DNA from 2 places in the Glutamicibacter sp. FBE19 genome. Region 1 is predicted to be linked to the other one. Evidence: predicted binding sites of a transcription regulator. Region 1 holds the regulator's gene; the other holds the start of a gene.
What was found. The regulator LexA, encoded in region 1, represses DNA repair genes until DNA is damaged. The targets are predictions, from matches to a motif close to TCGAACANNTGTTCGA.
Positions count from the first base shown of each region.

Region 2: H6F58_RS16660 (DUF6504 family protein) is a predicted target of LexA. The motif match lies at 1,878-1,893, and genes of this name have one in related genera.

Region 1 covers NZ_JACKQN010000002.1:41,499-45,153, reverse strand. The annotation lists gene H6F58_RS03845 (glycoside hydrolase family 76 protein) at 225-1,148, shown strand; gene lexA (transcriptional repressor LexA) at 1,194-1,913, opposite strand; gene H6F58_RS03835 (LysM peptidoglycan-binding domain-containing protein) at 2,172-2,525, shown strand; gene H6F58_RS03830 (histidinol-phosphate transaminase) at 2,607-3,655, shown strand, end outside.
Region 2 covers NZ_JACKQN010000013.1:58,629-62,283, forward strand. The annotation lists gene H6F58_RS16650 (hypothetical protein) at 348-932, shown strand; gene H6F58_RS16655 (hypothetical protein) at 995-1,297, opposite strand; gene H6F58_RS16660 (DUF6504 family protein) at 1,933-2,241, shown strand; gene dnaE (DNA polymerase III subunit alpha) at 2,278-3,655, shown strand, end outside.

The DNA.
Region 1 (3,655 bases):
AGCAATGACCCGGTGACTCGGGCTCGTTGAATGCACTAATGTCTGCGCCACAGGGAAGGCAAATTCCGGAAGGCAAGATGAAATCCATGAGGGAACTGGCGTGTGAAGCAGCCGAAGATACGCATGCGCGTTTTGGCCATCGGCTCCTTCGCCTGCCAGGCACGTGGATTGGCCGGCCCTATAGCCTTCAGCACCGGATGCATGACGGAAGCATGCTCAGCGATATGAATGGATTTTCTCATCCGTTTGCTGAGTGGAACTACTGGTGGCAGGCCCACTACCTGGATGCGATCCTTGACGACGGGCTGGGCTATTGGGAAGCTGGCGATCGTGATGCAGCCCGGCGCGAACTTCACCGTGCCAAAGACCTGCTGGCAGGAATCCGCATTCGCAATTTCGGAGTCTTCCCGAACTACTTCTTTGACGATATGGCATGGCTGGCGCTGGCGAGCCAGAGGTTGCTGGCTTTTTCCCGGAAGCTGGAAGGGCACAGCCATCTCGGTGCAAAACGAGCAATAACGACTTTGCGCAAGCAATTGGAAAGCGGCATCGACGAAGTCCTCGATGGCGGCTTGTACTGGTCGAGGAAACGCGATTTCAAGAATGCCCCTGCCAACGCTCCTGCCGCACTCTTTTTCGCACGCATCGGTGATCGCGAACAAGCCAGGAAGCTGCTTGACTGGATGCATTCCAACATCTTCAGCGACCAGCACGGTTTATATCTTGATGGGCTCAGACTCACTTCAACAGGCCAAAAACTGGAAGATCACCTCTATACCTATAACCAGGGTCCGGTGCTCGGCGCGCTGCTGGAATTAGGTACCGCAGCTGATTTGGAGCATGCTGCTGCACTTGTTCATGCCACACGCCGGCATCTGGCCGACGAGGCCGGATCCCTGGTGCTTGATGGAGGAGGCGATGGCAACCTATTTGCCGGGATTCTCTGCCGATACCTGGCCCTCTGCGCAAACGATGAGCGCATGGATCTGGACGTTCGGGGCATCGCACGCGATTTGGTGACGTCGACAGCTAGCCGATTGGTCAACGAAGAACCACGACGGCTCTCAGCGGCAGTTCAGCGTTGGATGATCTTCAGCGCAGCACAACGGTGCGAATCGAAACCGAAATCGCAGGGAGCAAACGACTGAGGGGTGTTGATGCTTGCGCACCAACACCCCTCATGCCAGATGCGATTAGAGCGAACGCATCACAGAAACAACACGGCCCATGATCTTGGCCGCGTCGCCCAAGATCGGTTCGTAGCGTGAGTTCTGGGGCAGCAGCCATGTATGCCCATCGCGCTGCCGGAAGGTTTTGACAGTGGCTTCTTCGTCCAGCAATGCAGCGACGATATCGCCGTTTTCAGCATTCTGCTGACGGCGGACGACTACCCAGTCACCATCACAGATAGCGGCATCAACCATGGAATCGCCAGAGACTTTGAGCATGAATAATTCGCCGTGTCCGACCAGCTGGCGAGGCAACGAGAAAACATCTTCGACAGACTGATCAGCAAGGATCGGCCCACCAGCAGCGATCCGGCCGACCAATGGAACCATGGTCGTATCGGCTGACGTGCTGAGCTCGATGACCATCGCGTCTTCGGCAGCCTTGCTCTCTGCGGCCTCCGACGCCGTTGAGTTCTCAGCATCGTCCGCCAACTGCAGCGGCAACAAAATCTCCATGGCGCGCGGACGGCGTGGATCTCGACGAATGTACCCGAGCTTTTCCAGCTGGCTCAATTGGTGGGTGACGCTCGAAAGGCTCTTGAGTCCTACCGAGTCGCCAATCTCACGCATGGATGGTGGATAGCCGTTCTTGCCGATGGCACGCTGGATCGTTTCCAGGATCTTCTTTTGGCGAATCGTCAACGAGCGTGCATTCGATCGGGGAGTGCGTTGTGAAGCTGACATGAGATTTTGCCTTCCCTAGCTATCTGTCGAAAGTTCGGCAGTCCAAACTGTCGGAGCCAGATGGTGTGATGTTTTCATTGCTCGTCTACTTCGAAATCTTAGTGGATAAGCGAGCTTCTTTCAAAGATTTGTTCGAAAACTTCTGGACAAGTCGGACGAAGCTCTGTTAGAACAGATGTACTAGTTTCGAACAAGTCTTCGAAATCTACATATCGAATATAACTTCGCATCGCTACACAATCTTGAGGAGATAAGGTCATGGCAACCCTCGCACTTGACTCAAATCAAACCCAGAGCCCATTGAAGATCCGGATCAACCGCCGCGGCTGGGCTGTTTTGGTGGGCATTCCAGTTTTTGCGCTAACCGTAGCTGCAGCGTTCTTCTTCTCGATGTTCGCTTCAGATGCAAGGGCATCATCTGAACTCCCAACGGGCGTCGAAACTGTGGACGTCACCGTTATCCCGGGCGACACCGTGTGGAGCTTGGCCAAGGAGTACGCCCAGGGCTACGACGTCACTTCTGCTGTCAGCCACATTTCGGAACTCAACTCCCTCCAGGGAAGCGAGATCCACGTTGGCGACTCGCTGTCGATCCCTGTGCTCGCTGGTTAGAGCATCGATCGAGGCAGGGGATTGTTACCTTGACTCGTAGCGGATTCACCCGCCAAGCCGGTACGCACGTAGACTTATTGCGTGAATGACCGCAGTGAACTTTTGAGTCAGCTGCCCTTGCGTGAGAATCTCCGCGGGCTATCCCCATATGGCGCACCACAAATCGACGTGCCCATTCAGCTGAATGTCAACGAGAACACTCATCCGCTTCCGCCAACTGTCGTGGATGCCATTGCGCAAGAGGTCGCAAAAGCAGCAACCAGCCTCAACAGATACCCGGATCGTGAATTCACCGAACTCCGTGAACTGCTGGCTGACTATCTCGGCCACTCCCTGACCGCAGGTAACATCTGGGCGGCAAACGGCTCGAACGAAATCCTCCAGCAAATCCTGCAGGCATTTGGCGGGCCAGGACGAAGCGTCATGAGTTTCGGACCAACATACTCGATGTACCCCCTCCTAGCTAGCGGGACCGATACAACATATATCGCCGGTACGCGCGCCGAGGATTTCACTCTCTCCGCAGAATCCGCGGCAGAACAAGTTCTCAAGCACCAACCGAACATTGTCTTCCTGTGCTCTCCTAACAACCCCACGGGCACGGCGCTTGGCCTGGACGTGATCACAGCCGTATATGACGCAATGAGCGAGCACAATGGCATGGTCATTGTTGACGAAGCCTACGCCGAGTTTTCCTTGTCCAGCACCAAATCGGCGCTCACCTTGCTTGAAGGCCGCCAGCGGCTCATCGTCACGCGCACCATGTCAAAGGCCTTTGGCCTTGCCGGTGCCCGCGTCGGGTACCTCGCAGCGGCGCCTGAAGTCACCGATGCCATTCGCTTGGTGCGGCTGCCATACCACCTCTCGGCCGTCACGCAGGCAACTGCCGTAGCGGCGCTGAAGAATATCGATTTGTTGTTAGCCCAGGTGGAAGACATCAAAACGCAACGAGATCGAATTGTTGCCCGCTTGAAAGAGCTTGGGCTTAAGCCTTCCGTCTCCGACTCCAACTTCGTCTTTTTCGGCGGGCTGGAGAACCCCCACGCGGTGTGGGAAGGATTGTTGGAAGCAGGCATTATCGTCCGCGACAATGGGATCCCGGGCACTCTGCGAGTAACCGCCGGAACCGA
Region 2 (3,655 bases), on a different contig from region 1:
GTGCAATGGCTAAACGAAACTGAATTCTAGAACCGAAATCGACCGATATTGAAAAGGCCTCTAACCAGGAATCTCAGTTCTCTAGCAGCCCACTGGCATTCTCGAAAGTCTTCTATTACTTTCATCTTCTACAGTTGATCGCACAACACACTCGTGCGATCAACAACTCCACCAATCCAAGGGTTTAAAAAATGTATTTAACATCCCGAAACAGGTAGTTCAATTATTTTCACTCAAGATATATTTAGAGATACTACTCATCAAGACGATCAGTAGACAGATTGAGGAATTCTTTGAAAAAGTCTACTTCGCTTATTCTCGGTGTATTACTACTAGGCAGCTCACTGGTGAGCGCGCCTGCTAATGCGGCGCAGACGGAGACAGAAAATTTTGTAGAAACACAGACCACTCCAGCCTACGCAGTAGGAAAAAGTGGAGAACGATTCTATTTTGAAAACGTTGCACAAAAGCCAGGGGTTGCGCAACCCGCAGCGTATTGGTCACCATGTGGCGTTTTCGATAAGAACGAAAAACTCGTCAGGACTTTCAACCGGCAAGCGGTCAAAGGAGTCTCAGGACGTAAAGCCTATCTGCGTTGCGGTACAAACAAAGTCATCAATGGCGACAATACAGGTTGGGGCTATCGGCATATTAAAGCTGGCCACATGAATGATTGGAACAACCAGGCCGTGTACTTGGGGGTAAACTGGAGGGAATTTGCCGATTGGGCAACCAATGAAGCATTAAACTGGCCATGCCTGAAGAAATATCAGAGCAGCAATAAAACCGTCCGCTACGGTGGAGTTTATGAACTGCGAGATTCCCGTGACCGCATCTTCAAAAGAGTCGGCGTCACAACGGCAGTCTCGACCACAAATTCTCGTCTCATCACATCTCATCCGGATAACGTGCGTCGAGCCTGCGGTAAATAATAAGATTTCAATGGGTCACTGACTACAAGAATGGCTATGGCGTATTTACGCCATAGCCATTCTTAGTCTTCTGCCTCTATTCTCAGGCTTGCTCCGTACATGGTTCCTCGTGAACCAGTGAAAGTATGAAGTGCTGTTATCAATCGTGAGAATGCGTATTGCTCGCCACCAGTAAAACCTCGCGGCATTTTAATCCCGTTCAAGCTGGCAAGCTCTTTTTCTGTGACCCTCCATTTGATGATCGCGAGCCCGTTGTCGTCAAAATTTGGGTATTCAATGTAGATCCCCCAAGGTGTTATGCGAGCTTCGTAACCATATTCATTCACCAGGTAATCTACATAATTTTGGCGTTTGAAAGTCTCCATAGTCCAATCCTAACGACAACACGTAAACATTTTTATGGGTACACACAAAATAACCGTTTTATGGTTGCTGGCTCTTCTGTGGCTGGGTTAGCTTACCGCATACTATCGAGCTCGCGGCAATGAGTATCAGGCCTTCGTTTGCTCGATCCGATAGCGCCTAAGCCATTGGGCTCATCCGGCTTTCCCGCCCGCAGGTATCTTTTTCTCCATGGTTTGTCTCTCTCGGCTGCTCACAACCAACGTGTTTTGAGCATTCTTGCCTGCGATCACCCAGGCGAGTTCGAGTGCCAGCTCACTAGCTCCGGCTTGCTTCCAGAACTGCTTCCATTTGGTGATTCGAGGAACTGGACTGGCTATTTTGCTTGATGCGGAATGCCTCACGGCGGTCACAGGGCCGGAAGGTACTAGGGGCAATGGTGGTCTTTTATAGTTGCCAGCGCCTTAGGCCCATTGGCCTGGCGATGGGAATTGCGACCAGCTTCGAGGTCAACGGAACTCCCTTTGCGCTCGGCGCAGCTTTTCGTGAAGCGGTGCCCGGCTAGCCCAAACTGTCGGTGCGTCTGACTAGTGTAACTGTCATTCGAACACGTGTTCGAATAGGATGGTTCTACTAAGTAAGGAGTGCACACGTGGGGATGTTCACCGAGTCAATCGAGGTTGCCCGCGCAGCGAACGGAATGCCTTTGCGCGTGAGCTGGCAGGGGCAGGACTACCGCCTGGCTGCCGAGCCTCAGCGCTGGTTCGAGCGCCGCAAATGGTGGGACGAAAACCTGCGGATTCCTCGCGGAATCGGCGCAGGAATCGCTGACTATGAGATGTGGCGACTGCAACTGGTTGCGGTGCGCGGACCCCAGCAGGTGCACAGCGTTGACGTCAGTTTTGACGCGCAAACCGAACGCTGGCGACTGGTGCGTGTGCATGAGTCCCTGGCTCGCAGCGCCTAAGCTACAGACGGGGGAACATATATTCGAAGGACCGCAATGAGCTTCACCCATTTGAACGTCAGTTCTTCCTATAGCGCCCACTACGGGGTGTCGCACCCGCGCGCCTTGGCCCAGGCAGCCAAAGCCCACGGTGCGCAGATGCTGGCACTCACTGACCGTGACGGGCTGTATGGAGCAGTCAAGCACGTCGCCGCCTGCATGGCAGAAGGGCTGGCACCCATCCTCGGCGCCAACCTCGCGGTGCTCGACTCTGCCGGCGAAACCCTCGCAAGAATCACCGTGCTGGCTCGAGGCGGTTGCGCAGGAGCTGGCTACGCAGCGTTATGCCGAACGATTACCCTCGCGCACAGCACCGCGCACGGCGTTCCGGGACTGAGCACCAGTCAGGTTGGGGAACTGGGCCGCGAAGGCAACCTGATGATCCTGATCGGTGGCGAGTCCGATGTAGCCAGGGCAATCCTCAAGGGAAAATACGCCCAGGCACGCACCCTCATGGCCGACTGGAAAAAGCGGGTGGGGAAGATGCTGCGAGTGGAAATCACCACCTACCTCTCTGCGCATGGTTCACGCTACAGCCTCGGCGAAGCCGCCCGCTTGCTGCGCTACGCCCAAGAGCGGGGGATTAAGTCCGTGCTCACCAATGCCGTGCGCTATGTGGACCCCGACGGGGCGGTCACCGCAGATATCATTGACTCCGCACGCACCCTGCACAGCTTGAAAAACCTGGATTCCTGCCAGCCCAATGGGCAGGGCTGGCTGAAAACCCCGCAGCAGATGCAGCAGCTTGCCACCGAAATCGGCAACGCCACCGAGCGGATCTGGGCCCATCAGATGCTGCGCGATACCGAGCAGCTCGCCGCGTGGGCGGCACTGGATCCCGTCGCAGACCTCGGGTGGAAGAAGCCGGTGATCCCCGAGGCAAAAATCATCGGACTCTATCGCCCAGCCCAGCAGGAACTAACCGAACGCGTCTTCGCAGCGGTCCCGCGCCTGCTGCCTGACACCGACCGGAACCTGATCGAGAAGCAGCTGGACCTCGAGCTGGGGGTGATCGACCGGCTGGACTTCGCCGGATACTTCCTGACCGTTGCCGAAACCGTCAAGCTGATCACTGACATGGGGGTGCGTGTTGCGGCCCGCGGTTCGGGCGCCTCCTCGCTGGTGAACTACCTGCTGGGCATCAGCCAGGTGAACCCGCTAGCCCATGACCTGGTGTTCGAGCGCTTCCTTTCGGATACCCGAACCACCCTGCCCGATATCGACATCGACGTGGAATCCGCGCGCCGCCACGAGATCTACCGCAAGATCTTCTCCACCTACGGAGAGGAGCGCGTGAGCCTGATGAGCATGCAGAACGCCTACCGGGCTCGCGGCGCAGTGCGCGATGCCGGATCCGCACTGGGCATCGAACAAG